Regions from separate parts of the Sphingomonas fucosidasi genome, predicted to be linked through region 1. Evidence: riboswitches for the same ligand, from Rfam matches in the RefSeq annotation. Region 1 holds a riboswitch; each other region holds the start of a gene.

Region 1 (3,867 bases):
GCGACGACGATCTCCGCGCTGTTCCTTTTCACGATCGCCGCGATGAACCTCATCATCCTGCGCTCGGTCTGGCGCACCTTCGGCCATGTCCGCGGCGGCGGGACCTATGTCGAGGAGGATCTCGACCTCCTGCTCGGCAACCGCGGGCTGCTCGCGCGACTGTTCCGGCCGATGTTCCGGCTCGTCACGCGAAGCTGGCACATGGCCCCGCTCGGCTTCCTGTTCGGGCTCGGCTTCGACACCGCTACGGAAGTCGCGATCCTCGGCCTTTCCGCAAGCCAGGCCGCCGACGGTCTCTCGATCGGCATCGTGCTGGTGCTTCCCGTACTGTTCGCGACCGGCATGGCGCTGGTCGACACCGCGGACGGCGTCGTCATGCTCGGTGCTTACGAATGGGCGTTCGTGAAGCCGATCCGCAAACTCTACTACAACATCACCATCACGCTGATCTCCGCAATCGTCGCGATCGCAATCGGCGGGATCGAGACACTGGCGCTGCTTGGCGCAAAGCTGGGCTTGACCGGCGGCATCTGGGATCTGGCGGCCGCACTGGGCGAAAATTTCAACGGCCTCGGCTTCGCGATCATCGGCCTGTTCGTCCTCTGCTGGGTGCTGAGCTTCGCGATCTACCGCTGGAAACGCTTCGACGAGATCGAGGTGAGGCACGGGTAGCCGCCCCCCTCCGTCACCCCGGACTTGTTCCGGGGTCCACCGTCCCGCAAACTCACAACTATCGAGTATGCGGAACCGTGGATGCCGGAACGAGCCCGGCATGACGAACGCAAGGCGCATTGGCACACTCGCCAAATTCCTCTAACCCACCACTGAGGCTCGGTTTCACCGAACCTCACAGATCGCGCCGGTGCCCTTCGGGGCTTGAATGGGAATGCGGTGCGGGAGGGTGTCCTCCCAATGCCGCAGCTGTCCCTGCAACTGTAAGCGGTGAGCGAGACGCACACGCCCTTCGTTTCGGAGGGCAGCCACTGGGTGAAAACCTGGGAAGGCGTACGTCGAGCTTCGACCCGCGAGCCAGGAGACCTGCCAGCGCAATGGTCGCTCTTGCTACGATCCAGGGGATGGTCGCGGCACGGTACTCCGTCTGAGCGACGAACGCGTGCGGCCGAAAGGTCGTGCGTGCGTGCTTTTAGACGTCGAGGAAATAATCATGTCCGATCTTTCAAAGGTCCCCGTCACCATCGTCACCGGCTTCCTGGGCGCGGGCAAGACCACGCTCATCAGCCACCTGATCCGCAACGCGAACGGCCGCCGCCTTGCGGTCGTCGTCAACGAATTCGGCACGCTCGGCATCGACGGCGACATCCTCAAGGGCTGCGCGATCCCCGATTGCCCGGCCGAAAACGTCGTCGAGCTGGCCAATGGCTGCATCTGCTGCACCGTCGCCGACGACTTCATCCCGACCGTCGAGACCTTGCTCGCACTCGACCCGCGCCCCGATCACATCCTGATCGAGACCTCCGGCCTCGCATTGCCCAAGCCGCTGCTGAAGGCATTCGACTGGCCCGCGATCCGCTCGCGCATCACCGTCGACGGCGTCATCGCGCTCGCCGATGCCGAGGCGGTCGCCGCGGGTCGCTTCGCCCCAGACGTCGCCGCGCTCGACGCGCAGCGCGCCGCCGACCCCAGCGTCGATCACGAGACGCCGTTGTCGGAAGTGTTCGAGGACCAGCTCGCCTGCGCAGATCTCGTACTCCTGACCAAGGTCGACCTCGCCGGACCCGAAGGCGTCGCCAAGGCGCGCGCGGTGATCGCCGCAGAGTCCGCACGGCCGCTCCCGGTCATCGACCTCACCGACGGCATCATCGACCCGCGCGTGATCCTCGGTCTCAACGCCGCCGCCGAAGACGACATCGCCAGCCGCCCCTCGCATCACGACGGCGAGGACGATCACGAGCATGACGATTTCGACAGCGTCGTCGTCGAGCTGGGCGAGATCGCCGACCCCGCCGATCTGACCGCGAAGATCGAGGCGCTCGCCCGCAGCGCCGACATCCTCCGCGTGAAAGGGTACGCCGCCGTCACCGGCAAGCCGATGCGCCTCCTCGTCCAGGCCGTCGGCGCGCGCGTCCGGACGCAGTACGACCGCCCCTGGCGCGCGGGCGAACCGCGCCGCACGCAACTCGTGGTGATCGCCGAGCACGACCGGATCGACGAGGCCCGCATCAAGGCCGCGCTGGACGGCTGAGGCCCACGATGCACGTCGTCTTCCGCGAGACCCACGGGGTGGAGGAAAGCGCGGTCCCGCAGGACCTCGCCCAATCCCCTGCGGATCTCGTCGTCCTATCCTTCTCCGACGGTGACCTCGGCGCATTCGCGGCGGGTTGGAGACGTGCGGATGCTGCCGGAAGTCGGCTTCCGTCGCTACGCCTCGCGAACCTGACCGCGCTCCAGCACCCGCTCTCGGTCGACACCTATGTCGAGCAAACGTTGGCCGGCGCGAAGGGCATCCTGATCCGGCTGATCGGGGGCCGCTCCTATTGGAGCTACGGCCTGCAACAGGTCGAAAACCTCGCACGCAAGAAGGGCATCGCGCTCGCTGTTCTCGCCGCGGACGGTCGCATCGACACGCGCCTCGACGCCGCTTCGACGATCCCGCTCTCGACGCTGCGCCGCCTGGCTCACCTCTGCGACACCGGCGGCGCGGTCGCGGCGCAGGCGGCACTCGCGCAGTTCGCGCTGGCCGCCGGTTGCTATGCCGGCCCGGTCACCGGAGTCCGTGCGATCGCCGATGTAGGCGGCTGGCAACCGCACGACGGCGTGACGTGCCCGGCCGCGTTCGCGCTCAACGCGCACCGCCCCCGCGTGCTGGTCGTATTCTACCGCTCCTACCTGACCGCCGCCGACCTCCACCCGATCGAAGCCCTGCACGCCGAACTGACCGCGCGAGGCTTCGACGTCCTCGGCCTCTTCGCGCCCTCGCTCAAGGCACCGGATGCGGCCGGCTGGATGGGCCATTGGGTCCGAGCTTTGAAACCCGCCGCGATCGTCAACGCCACCGCCTTCTCCGCACGCGGCGCGAGCGACACGACCCCACTCGACGACGCCGACGTCCCCGTCTTCCAGATCGCGCTGGCCACCTCCGACCGCGCCGCCTGGGCCGGTGCCACACGTGGCCTGTCGCCCGCCGACCTCGCCATGCACGTGGTCCTTCCCGAAGTGGACGGCCGCCTCTTCGCCGGCGTCGCCAGCTTCAAGGAAGCCGCCGCGAGGGACGGCGACCTCGAATACACCCGCCGCGAACACCGCGCCGACCCCGCGCGCATCACCGCGATCGCTGCGCGGATCGAAGCCTGGACGAACCTCGCCAGCAAACCCATCGCCGACCACCGCATCGCGATCGTCCTCTCGACCTATCCCGGCAAGACGTACCAGATGGCACACGCCGTCGGTCTCGACGCGCTCGCCTCCACGCAGGCGATCCTCGCCGACCTTACTCAGGCCGGTTACGCGATCACGCCCGATGCAACCGATCTGGCCACCTCGCGCATTCACTGGCCGCTCGCCGAGTACCGCAAAGCCCTCGCGCACCTCCCCGAAGCTCTGCGAAAGGACCTTCAGGAAACCTGGGGCGATCCAACCGAAGACTTCGCTTTCACCGCGATCGACCAGGGCGGGGCACTCGTCGCCCTCCAGCCCGAACGCGGCCGAATCGAGCAACGTGCGGAAGAGTATCACGACCTCTCGCGCTGCCCTTGTCACGCCTACGTCGCCTTCTACCTCTGGCTCCGCACGCGCGGCACCGACGCGCTGGTCCATGTCGGCGCGCACGGCACGCTAGAATGGCTGCCCGGTAAGTCGGTCGCGCTGTCCGACGCCTGCTGGCCCGAAGCGCTCACCGGCGCGATGCCC
Region 2 (3,867 bases), 210 kb from region 1:
GTGCGACAGGCTGTACGCCGCCGCGCCGAGAACGGGATGGCCCGCGCAGGGGCCGAAGCGGGCCTCGTCGATCCAGGACTGCGGATGCTCGATGCGGACGCCGATCGAGAACGGCTTCGCCTCGACGTAAACGCCCTTGGCATGGAGCATCTCGAACGTGTCGCGCGCGCTGTGGCCGACCGCGAAGACGACGTGGTTGGCTTCGAGATAGTCGCCGGTGCTAAGGTGGAGGCCGCGAAGTTGGCGCGTACCGGCCTGCTCGATGATGTCGAGACCGTCGACGCGGGTGGAGAAGCGGTATTCGCCGCCCAGCGCCTCGATCGTCTCGCGCATGCTCTCGACCATCGTGACGAGGCGGAAGGTGCCGATATGCGGGTGCGCTTCGGTCAGGATTTCGGGCGGCGCGCCGGCTTTGACGAACTCGGTCAGGACTTTCCGGCCGAGATGGCGCGGGTCCTTGATCTGGCTCCAGAGCTTGCCGTCGGAGAAGGTGCCGGCACCGCCTTCGCCGAACTGGACGTTGGATTCGGGGTTGAGGACGCTTTTCCGCCAGAGGCCCCAGGTGTCCTTGGTGCGCTCGCGGACGACTTTGCCGCGATCGAGGATTATCGGCCGCAGCCCCATCTGCGCGAGGATCAGGCCGGCGAACAATCCGCAAGGTCCCGCGCCGACGACCACCGGGCGCAGGCCCTTGTAGCTCGGACCGGTTTTCGTGACGAAGCGGTACCCTGTATCCGGTGTGCGCTGGACGTGGCGATCCTTGCGGAACCGCGTGAGGACCGTGTCCTCGTTCTTCAGCGTGACGTCGACCGAATAGACCAGGTGGATGTCCATCTTGTCGCGTGCGTCATGTGCGCGGCGAGCGATGGTGTAGCGGATCAGGTCGCGCGGGGTGACGCGCAGACGGTCGCGGATCGCGGCGGGGAGCGCTTCGTCGGCGTGGTTGAGCGGGAGCTTGAGGTCGGTGATGCGGAGCATGCTCGGTCCTCTAGCGCCGCGCGGCGCGATCCGCCATCGGGAGGACGAGAGGATATGATCATGCGGACCGACGACGAGCAGAATGCCAAGAGTGCGAAGCGAAAGGAGGTCCATGACCGGATCGTCGCGAGCAAGACGATCGAGAAGGGCCTGATCATCGTCCACACCGGCAAGGGCAAGGGCAAGTCGACCGCCGCGTTCGGCATGGCGGTGCGGATGATCGGGCATGGGCGGAAAGTCGGTGTGGTGCAGTTCGTCAAGGGCGCGATGGCGACCGGCGAGAAGGCGATCTTCGATGCGTTCCCGGACCTGTGCGAATTCAAGCCGATGGGGGAGGGCTTCACCTGGGATACGCAGGACCGCGCGCGCGACATCGCGGTGGCGCGCGAGGCCTGGGACGAGGTGAAGCGGATGATCGCCGACCCATCCTATGCGATGGTAGTGGCGGACGAGCTGAACATCGTGTTGCGGTATGAGTATCTGCCGGTCGACGAGGTGCTGGCGGTGTTGGCGGCGAAGCCCGAGATGACGCATGTCGTGGTGACCGGGCGGAACGCGCCGGATGCGCTGATCGAGGTGGCGGATCTGGTCACCGAGATGACTCAGGTGAAGCATCCGTTCCGATCGGGGGTGAAGGCCCAGGCTGGCGTGGAGTTTTAGGCCGATCTCACGCGAACGTTCTGCAGGTCACGGCGCTAGCCAAAAACGCTCCGTCATCCTGACGAAAGTCAGGACCCAGAGCCACGAAGGTCGCCGCCCGTTACCCTGGGTCCTGACTTTCGTCAGGATGACGAGCGGATTGGTGGAACTGCTGGCGAGAGCACCTAACGCGCGCCGCTATCTTGCGTCCCCCAAGCCTCCCGCGTATCGCTCGACCCGCGACAGGTTTTCCCGAGGCGGCAACGCTTAGGGAAATGAAATGGGAACGGGAAACACCCGGCTGCCCCTGCAACTGTACGCGGCGAGCCATCGTGCCACATGCCATTGGGATACTCCCGAGAAGGCGGCGCGGACGGCGTTGACCCGCGAGCCAGGAGACCTGCCCGTCGCGGTCGTCTTTCGTCCGGCCAGGGTGCGCCGAACGAACGGGTAACACCCCGAGCGACGACATCGCTTCGCGTTTCGCGGAGGCCGGAGGCGTGCGCCTTTCGCCCTTCGTGCGGTGCGGGTCCGACTGTCCGAAGGGGTTCCTATGCCTAGTATAAATCGTTCTGAGATCGTCCGGGAACGGACATGCTGAAGCCGGTCGAAGACGGCGTCGCGGTGGTTGCGTGCAACACGTGCCGCCATTCCGCCGATGCGCGCGACGACGAGCAGGGCCAGCGCGGCGGCGCAAGGCTGGTGAGCGCGCTGAAAGCGGTGCAGGCAAGCGATCCCGCCTATGCCGACGTTGCGGTGCAGGAGATGCCGTGCCTGTTCGCATGCCAGGATTTCTGCACCATCCACCTGCGCGCACCCGCCAAGGTCGGTTATGTGCTCGGCCGGTTCGAACCGACCGAGGATTCCGCACGCGCGATCCTCGATTACGCGAAGCTCTACGGCGAAAGCGCGTTCGGGCAGGTGCCGTTCAAGCAATGGCCGCAGGGCGTGAAAGGCCATTTCATCACCCGCACGCCGCCCGCGGGCTTCGTCGTCGAATGACCGCGTTCGCGACGCCCGCCGCGTTTCTCGCGGCGTTGCACGGCTTGCCGCAGGCGGATGCTACGGCGCGCTCCGCTGCGGTCGCCCGGCAAGGCCAACTGACCAAGCCAACTGCGTCGCTCGGGCGGCTGGAGGATATCGCGGTCTTCATGGCCGGGTGGCAGGGCAACCCGCTGCCGCGGCTCGATCGCGGTAGCGCGGTCGTGTTCGCGGGCAACCACGGCATCGTCGCGCGCGGTGTGAGCGCGTTTCCGGCCTCGGTCACCGCGCAGATGGTCTCCAATTTCGAGGCTGGCGGCGCGGCGATCAACGCGCTGTCGCGAGCGGCGGGCCTCAAGCTGAAGATCGTGTCGCTCGACCTCGATCGCCCGACCGCGGATTTCACGCAAGCGCCGGCGATGTCGGAGGACGAGTGCCTTGCCGCGTTGAACGCTGGCGCGGCGGCGGTCGCGGATGTGCCGGACTTGGTCGTGCTCGGCGAGATGGGGATCGGCAATTCGACGACCGCCGCGGCGCTGTGCCTGGCGAGCTTCGGCGGGTCGGCGAGCGACTGGGTAGGGCCGGGTACGGGGGTCGATGATGAGGGCATCGCGCGGAAGATCGCGGTGGTCGAAGCCGGGGTCGCGTTGCACCGCGACGCGCTGGCCACGCCGTTCGAGATCTTGCGGCGGCTTGGTGGGCGCGAGTTGGCGGCGATCGCAGGCGCGGTGGTTGCCGCACGGCAGGCGGGCGTGCCGGTGATGCTCGATGGGTTCATCTGCTGTGCGGCGATCGCGCCGTTGGCGGCGGCGTGTCCCGACATTCTCGCGCATTGCCTTGCGGGCCATGTCTCGGCCGAGCCGGGGCACCGTGTTCTGCTTGAGCGAATGGGCATCGAACCATTGCTCTCGCTTGGGATGCGGCTGGGCGAGGGCAGCGGCTCTGCGACTGCGACGTTGCTGGTTCGAGCCGCGCTGGCCGTGCATGCCGAGATGGCGACGTTCGCCGAGGCGGGCGTTTCGGCGGCGTGAGCGCGTACATGCTGCACCTGATGCGGCACGGGGCGCCCGAGGTGGCGGAGCGAATGCTCGGACGGACCGACAACCCGGCAACCGAGGCGGGGATCGCCGCCTGTGTCGCACGCGCGAAGGGCATCGCGATCGAACGGATCGAGGCCTCCGATCTGATCCGCGCACGCGCCTGTGCGGCGGCGATCGGTGAACCGCGAGGCGTTACGGTTGAGGTCGACCCACGCTGGCGCGAACTCGA
Region 3 (3,867 bases), on a different contig from region 1:
TACGTACTGAGCGCGTAGTCCCGGTCGAACAGGTTGTAGCCGTGGACAGCGACCGCGACGCGCGGCGTCACCGCATAGGAGAGCGTGGCATCGACCGTGGTATAGCTGGGGATGCGGAAGCTGTTGGCGTTGTCCGAATAACGACGCCCGACGTAGCGCAGCCCGGCGTGCGCCTGAAGCGCGCGCGTCGCGTTCCAGCGCAGCCAGAGATTGGCGAGCGTCTCGGGCACGTCCGGCGGGGTATTGCCGTTGAAGCTCGTGCCGCCTGAGACGAAGTCGTCGAAGGTCGCGTCGAGGATGCTGCCGTTCGCATCGATCCCAACGCCGTAAGGCAGATCGAGCGACACCGCGGCCTCGACACCCTTGGCCGATCGCTGTCCCACCTGCTCGACCGGGCTCGTCGGGGTCAGCTGCGCCAGCAGGCGCTTCTTGACGATGCGGTAGGCGGCCAGCGTCGCGGTACCGTGCCCGTCGAGGAACACCGCCTTGGCACCGACTTCGACCTGGTCGCCCACCGCGTTGCTGAACTGCACCTGCCCCGTCGAATAGGTGGTCAGCGTCCCGAGCGGGTCCACGCCGGTGGCATATTGCGCATAGAGCGAAACCGTCGGAACCGGCTGATAGACGCTCCCGATCCGCCAGGTCATATTGTGCAGCCGCTTGTCGAGCGCTAAGGTTTCCGTGCTGGCGCCGCCCGGATAGTCGATCGACCAACGGCGTATCCTGTCGCGTTCGTAGCGCACGCCGCCGACGATCGAGACGTGCGTGCCGAGCTTCAGCCGGTCCTCGGCAAAGACCGCATATTCGTCGATGCGCGTGCGATAGCGCGGTGCGATCCCCTGCGTGTCGACGATCAGACCGGGATCGAACGCGAAAGGATCGACCTCCGAAACCTGCGGGTCCGAACCGAAGTTGTGGGAGTAGGTGAGTTTGATGAGGTTGACGTCGAAGCCCATAACAAGGTCGTTGCTGACGCCATCGGCGATGCCTGTCCAGAGCGTCACGCTGCCCTGATCGCCCCATTGCGTCTGGTCGTGGACGATCCCGGTCATGTCGGTGCGCAGGACGCGGCCGGGCGTCCCGGCGTTGGTGCTGCCGTTGGGGCAGACCCCGCCCGCGGCGATCCAGCAATAGCTTTCGAGATTGAGCCAGTAGCGTTTGGACGTGAGGCGATAGGCCTGGTTGCTGACGGTCAGTGCATCGCTCGGCGTCCAGTCGACCTGCAGGCTGGTGCGGTTGTCGCGGTAGCGGATAAAGCCGTCGCGCGTGTTGTAGTTGCGTTCCCGGATGCGGTCGTCGAGCCGAGCGTCGATCAGCGGCGTGCCGAAATAGCGCATCGGCTTCTGGTCGCCATAATCGTCCCGCGCGGTGACGACGAGCGTGTCGGTCGGTGCCCAGCGAAGCGTGCCCGACACCGCATGGCTGCGCGACTGGCCACGATCGACATAGCCGTCCGATCGGCGATAGCTGCCATCGATGCGGTACGAGAGGCGCTCGGTGATCGCCCCCCCTGCGCCGGCTGCCACATGGAAGCTGTCCTGCGAGCCATAGCCGATCTCGCCTTCAATCTGGGTCCGCTGCGTATCGGGTTTGCGCATCAGGACATTCACCGCGCCGCCCAGCGCGCCCTGGCCGTAGAGCACGGAGGCCGGGCCGCTCAGGATGTCGATACGCTCGACCATCCACGGATCGGTGGGAAAGGTGATCGTGCCGGCAGCCGGGAACAGCCTTATGCCGTCGATGAGCTGGAGCACGGATCCCTGACCGCTGAAGCCCCGCGCGGCGAGCGCGGTGCCGCCGTTGCCGGGGTTGCCGGCGTTGCTGATGCCCGGTGCGCGGCTCGTCGCGTCGATCACCGACAGGTCGCCGCGCGCGCGGATCGTGGCGCCGTCGATGACCGAGATCGTCGCGGGAGTCTCGAGCGGCGTGAGACCCAGGCGGCTGCCGGTCGCGTTCGGCGTGGTGAGCGTGTCCTGTGCATGCTGGCCGACAACCAGAATGTCCTCGTTGTCGGAAGTAGGCGCGGACTGAGCGTTGAGCGGTGCTGCGAACACAGGCGACAACAAAGCCCCTGCAAACGCGAAGCGAGACGATAGGAACGGCATTACGGTAATCCCCGGGGCGTCGAGCGAACCCGGCAGGGACCTTCCGCGAACGGCCGACATCCGCGCCAGCCGGACGCCATCGCGACCGGCACGCATGCCCGTGCGGCCCCCACCGCACACGTCGTCGCTCGACGGAGTACCGTGCCTCGGCCACCCCCTGGGCCAGGCAAGAGCGACCAGACGCCGGCAGGTCTCCTGGCTCACGGGTCATCACACGATGCACGGCCTTCCCAGGCCCTCGTGACGTAACGTCTGGCCCAGTGGCTGCCCCTTCTATGAAGGAAGAAGCGATATGCATCGCGCTCGCCGCTTACAGTTGCAGGGACAGCCTCGGATTCAGGCGGCGAACCACCCTCACCGCGTTCCCTATTAAGCCCCTCTCGGGACACCGACGCGATCATGCCGGCCTGCTTCAAAAGCAGATCAGCGGCGCCGATGTATCCCGATCAATGCCTCTGGGCAATCGCCATGCCCCAAAGCCACGACCTGACAATTTCGCCGCGGCTTTAAGAGACGGCGAGATTGTAGCCACCAGACAAGCTCGTCGAACCAATGCTCGCTCGTCGTACCTTTCGCATGCAGGCAGAACCCGTGGCCACCGCGCTCGTACCGGTGCAGTTCGGCCGCAGCTCCTGCCTGTCGCCGTGCAGTGCAGATCAGCACGGCCAGATGGCGTTTCGTCAGACGATGCCGGCCGGCGTGCACACGGAGCGGCTATCGCTGGCGGCGCGGCGTGTCGCTTGGACATTCCGCCTTGGTATCTGGCCGGTATTTGCCGGCAGAGCGAACAGCCCTGCCGCGGCGCAACCAGTGAAGAAGGCCGGTCGCGAATAGCAGCGTCGGCACGAAGCCCAACAGGACCGCGAGGATCCGCGTCGCCATTCCGCCGACTGTCCCGTCGTGCAGCGTGCGTATCCAGCTCACCAGGAAGGTCCCGGTGCCGGCGCGCCGAACATCGTGCACCGCCAGCACCCGGCCCGAAGGCTGATCGACGAAGACGTAACTGCCGGGGAAGCGTGGGTGAGGATCGCCGTCCACCTGAAGTCGCACCCTGATCGGCGCATCCCGCGCGCTGGGCACATCCACGAAGACGATCCGGCCGTCAGGCAATGCCCGGTGCGCTATCCCGAACGCGCGAACGATCGTGATCCGGCCCGCTCCATCATCGACCGACTTCGGCGCGGGTATCGCCGCAGGTCGGAACAGGGCTTGCGTAACGGCAGGCAGAGCCAGCAACACGCCGGTCGCGACGAGCACGAACAGCAGCACCATGTTCCACAGGCCGGACAGCTTGTGGAGGTCCCGCAGGCGACGGATCGGTGCGGCGTCGCGCTTGAAGGCGAGCGCCTTGCGCCAGCGTCCGCGCGGCCACCAGGCCACCACGCCACTGATCAACAGCAGCAGCATCGGCACCCCGGACCAGCCCACCACCTGACCGCCGATATCCCCGGCAAGAAGGGCCATATGAAGTTGGTAGAGCCAGCTCATGAGATAGCCGCCCCACGGTTCGGCACGAACGATGCGCGTGCCATCGGCCGAGAACCATACCATCATCCGGTCGCCGTGGTGGCCGGGCGCCGGATAATAGCGCGCCGGGATCGCACCGCCTTCGCCCGTTGCTTCAAGCGTCCACTTGCCGCCTGTGTCGTGCCAGCGTGCCCGCCCGGTCGCCAGCGCGCGATCCCAGACGCGTGCGTTCAAATCGGGCGCAGGATCGTCGCGACCGGCCTGGATCGCAGGATGAAGCGCCGTGTCGATGCCG
Region 4 (3,867 bases), on a different contig from region 1:
CCACCGCCCGCGCCGGGGGATTGTGCGCAGCCCCCGAGCAGGAGCGCGAGGAGGATCGCCCCGCGCCTCACTTCAGGCGCAACCGCACGCCGCCATACGCCGCGCGGCCGTAATTGCCGTACCCCGCGACCGTCTCGTACCGCGAATCGGTCAGGTTATCGACGCGGCCGTACAGCGCGATCCGGTCGTTGATCGGCAGTTCGGCGCGGACGCCTGCCAGCGCATAGCCGTCGAGCCGCGCGGTATTGGCGGCGTCGTCGAAGCTGTCGCCGACCATCGTCACGGTACCGCCGACGGACAGCCCGAACGCGAACCGGTAATCGGCGTCGACGCTTGCGGTCTGCTTGGGACGGCGCGCGAGATCGTTGCCGAAATCGCTGCCGATCGTGCGGTTCTCGGTGTCGATATAGCTGTAGTTCGCCGTCAGCGTCAGCGCGTCGACCGGGCGCAGCGCCAAGGTGAACTCGACGCCGTCCGCCTCGGCGCGGGCAATGTTGTCGTAGACGCCGAACGGGCGGTCGACGCAGATCGAACCGGCGGTCGTCTGCTCCGCCGGGCTGCAATCGCGGAAGTCGATCTGGTTGCGCGTACGGCGGTTGAAATAGGTTACGCCTGCGCGGACTCGGTTGGCGAGGAACGCCTGCTCGACACCGACGTCGAAGTTGCGCGCGGTCTCCGGATCGAGGCCGCGGTTCCCGTAGTCGGAAAAGAGCTGGTACAAGGTGGGTGCCTTGAAGCCTTCGCCATAGCTTGCGCGGATCGTCGTGCCGGTGCGCAACGCCAGTGCCGCGTTGGCTCCGAACGTCGTGTGGCTGCCGAAATCGTCGTGATCGTCGTTGCGGATGCCGCCGGTGATCGTGAGGATGTCGAGCGGCTTGACGATCAGCTGGCCGTAGACGCTGGTGATGCCGGTATCCGCGAAGGTGAAGCCGTCGTTGAAGCGGCTGTTCTCGCGCTCGACTCCGGCGACCACGCGGACCTGGTCGAACGGGCGGAAGTCGCCTTGGTATTCGTAGCGTTCGCTGCGGCCGCGACCAATGAAGGTCGGATCGCTGCCGAAGCTCGGGTCGTAATTGTCGCGGTTGATGTCGGCGATCGTGAACGCGACGCGGTTGTTGAACCGGCCATCGGCGAAGTTCGCGTGCAGCCCGGCATAGCCGTAAGCCTCGCGCGTCTTCGAATATTCGGGCGTGTCGGCGAGCACGTAATCAGGTGCCGGGAAGCCGTCGATCGCGACGCGGCTGTCGGCGAAATAGCCGCGCAGGTCGAGACCGATGCCTGGCGCGAGCTCGACGCCCACGCGCCCGGTCGCGCCATATTGGCGATAGCCGTCGCGCTCGGTGCCGCTGGCCGCCGACGAGATGCCCTCGGTGCGGAGATAGCCGCCGGTCAGCGAGCCCGATACCGGCCCGGACTTGCCCGAGACGCCCGCGCTCGCGAACACGCTGTCGGCATAGCCATATTCGGCGTTGGCGCGCGCCTGGACGCCTCCGGTTGGCGCGGCGGTGATGATGTTGACGACGCCGCCGATCGCCTGGCTGCCCCATGGCACCGAGTTCGGGCCGCGGAGCACCTCGATCCGCTCGACCGAGCTCGACAGCAGATTGCCGAAGTTGAAGCCGCCGCCGGTCGACGACGGATCGTTGACGCGGACGCCGTCGATCACGACGAGCGTCTGGTCCGCCTCGGCACCGCGGATACGGACGCTGGTCAGCGCGCCGACCGTGCCGTTACGCGTGACGGTGACGCCCGGCGTGGTCGCGAGCAGGTCGGAGACGATAACGGTCTGGCGGCGCTCGATCTCGGCGCGGTCGATGACGGTGACGGCCTGGCCGATCTCGCTCAGCGGTTGCGCGGCACGGGTCGCGGTGACGACGACTTCGGAAGCGTCGGGATCGGGGATGGTCTGGGCAAAAGCGGGCGCTGCGATCGCCGCGGCGCCGAGCAGAAGGAAGAATTTCGTCATGGGCACGTCCTAACCAGAACCGCCAGCGACCATTCGCCGGGCGGCCAGACGTCTCTCGCTCGAGGAAACCCGGCTGGACCGGAGCACTCGTCCGCGCCGGACACCCGCCCGCGCAGTGGATCGACCGTGAGAGGCAGGTCTCCTGGCTTCCGGGTCGCCGCGCCCACCCCGCCTTCCCAGGTCGAAACCCAGTGGCATGTCGGGGTGGCCGCTATCCGGTCACAGTTGCGGGTACAGCGCCGGTCTTGCGGATTTGGATCTGACGACCCGGCCCACGCACCGACTTCCCTTTTGATCCCGTCGCCGGGAACCCTTCACGGGAGTGGCATTAGTCGCGCGACATGCACGGGTCAACGCGAGGTCTACTGGTCCTCCCCCGCCAGGGGGAGGTGGCTGGCGCTTGCCAGACGGAGGAGGAGGAATGCGATAACCGCTTTGGCGTAGTCCTCCCCCTCCGTCGCCTTCGGCGCCACCTCCCCCTGGCGGGGGAGGATCGTTCGGACTCACCGTCCTCCGTAGCGCAGCCCGATCCAGATCGTCCGCGGCGTCGCGCGCTCGACGATGTTGGCGCCGCTGATCCCCGCCTCGACCCGCTCGTCGAACAGGTTCTCGCCGCGCACCTCGGCCACCAGCGCGCGCAGGATCGGCAGCGCGGCATAGGCATCGAGAGTCGTCGCGGCCCCAAGCACCCGCGAATTCTGGTCGTCGTCGAATTGCCGGCCGATATGCCGCACGGTCAACGACAGAGCCGCCGCGTCGTGCCGCCAGTCGACCGTCCCCGACACCTGGTCGCGCGGGGTTTGCGCCGGCCGCAAGCCGTCCAGAGCGGCGGTGATCCCAGACCCTTCGACCTTCGAGTTCGTGTGCGACCAAGATGCCTGCACGCCAAATCGACCAGGTCGATACGATGCATCCAGTTCGAAGCCATGCGCGCGGATCGCATCGAGATTCTGGCGGACGCGGTAGGTCGCCACCCCCGGCAGCACCTGCGGCGGGTTGGTCGTCGTGACGTTGGCAATCGCGTTCTTCAGCCGGTTGTAGAAATAGGTCGCGGCGATGCTCACGCCCGGCGTCGGCGTCAGCGTGACGCCACCCTCGACCCCGGTCAGCCGCTCCGGCGACAGCAATGCATTCGCCGCGGTCGCGTCGTTGCCGACCCGGAACGGGCGGTACAGTTCGTTGAGCGTCGGCAGTCGCCATCCGCGATAGCCGGCGACTCGCAGCGTGATCGCCTCGATCGGCTGGTACGCGATGCCAGCCCGCCCGGTCGTCTCGCTGCCGTCGCGGTCTGCATAGCGCAGGTCGGTCAGCGCCGCGCCGGTCGCCAACGGGCGCTCGGACAGATAGCCGCCGTCGATCGACCACCAGTCGACCCGTCCTCCAAGACTGAACGTGAAGTCGCCCGCGACCAGGCTCCCATCGGCGAACACGCCGGTCGTCGTCGTGCTCCCGCCAGCCTCGCGCCGTCGCGTGGGCGCTGCGTTGACGAACGTATAGAGTTCCTGCGTCTTGCCGCTCACGTCGCGAATATCGGCACCCAGCCTGAGCGTGATGGTCTCGCCCAGCGGCGGCGCGACCTCGATCCGTCCGCCCAGCCCGGTGGCCGGCGTATTATACTGATTCAGCGACTGGATCGCGGTCGTGCGCGCGGCATTGATGCTGTTGAAGCTGCTCGCGAACGCCCGCGTCTGCAGATACGCCAGCGCCGAATAGCCCCACGCGCCCCGCCCGATCAGCCGGATGCTCGCATCAGCCCCCTCGCTCGTGTTGGTGGTGAAGTCGCTGCCGCGGTCGCGCGTGTCGGTAAACGCGCTGGCATTCATCTGCAATTCGGTCTTCGCGCCGATCCCGACGACGGTTCGCAGCGCCCCCGACGCCTGCTCGTACGGTGCTGCCCGATC

The links. A riboswitch is a leader RNA that binds a small molecule or an ion and turns the genes downstream of it on or off. The one in region 1 is predicted to bind cobalamin.
Region 2: another riboswitch for cobalamin. It lies ahead of U1737_RS03185 (DUF1636 domain-containing protein); the one in region 1 lies ahead of cobW (cobalamin biosynthesis protein CobW).
Region 3: another riboswitch for cobalamin. It lies ahead of U1737_RS05165 (TonB-dependent receptor); the one in region 1 lies ahead of cobW (cobalamin biosynthesis protein CobW).
Region 4: another riboswitch for cobalamin. It lies ahead of U1737_RS15670 (TonB-dependent receptor plug domain-containing protein); the one in region 1 lies ahead of cobW (cobalamin biosynthesis protein CobW).

What each region holds. Positions count from the first base shown of each region.
Region 1 covers NZ_JAXOJR010000001.1:519,401-523,267, reverse strand. Annotated here, with positions in the region: gene U1737_RS02310 (HoxN/HupN/NixA family nickel/cobalt transporter) at 1-672, shown strand, start outside; cobalamin riboswitch at 844-1,060, shown strand; gene cobW (cobalamin biosynthesis protein CobW) at 1,166-2,203, shown strand; gene cobN (cobaltochelatase subunit CobN) at 2,212-3,867, shown strand, end outside.
Region 2 covers NZ_JAXOJR010000001.1:728,382-732,248, reverse strand. Annotated here, with positions in the region: gene U1737_RS03195 (NAD(P)/FAD-dependent oxidoreductase) at 1-978, opposite strand, end outside; gene cobO (cob(I)yrinic acid a,c-diamide adenosyltransferase) at 1,033-1,638, shown strand; cobalamin riboswitch at 1,845-2,039, shown strand; gene U1737_RS03185 (DUF1636 domain-containing protein) at 2,212-2,619, shown strand; gene cobT (nicotinate-nucleotide--dimethylbenzimidazole phosphoribosyltransferase) at 2,616-3,629, shown strand; gene U1737_RS03175 (histidine phosphatase family protein) at 3,638-3,867, shown strand, end outside.
Region 3 covers NZ_JAXOJR010000002.1:355,548-359,414, forward strand. Annotated here, with positions in the region: gene U1737_RS05165 (TonB-dependent receptor) at 1-2,105, opposite strand, end outside; cobalamin riboswitch at 2,274-2,513, opposite strand; gene U1737_RS05170 (PepSY-associated TM helix domain-containing protein) at 2,820-3,867, opposite strand, start outside.
Region 4 covers NZ_JAXOJR010000008.1:180,786-184,652, reverse strand. Annotated here, with positions in the region: gene U1737_RS15675 (ABC transporter substrate-binding protein) at 1-71, opposite strand, end outside; gene U1737_RS15670 (TonB-dependent receptor plug domain-containing protein) at 68-1,966, opposite strand; cobalamin riboswitch at 2,082-2,296, opposite strand; gene U1737_RS15665 (TonB-dependent receptor) at 2,470-3,867, opposite strand, start outside.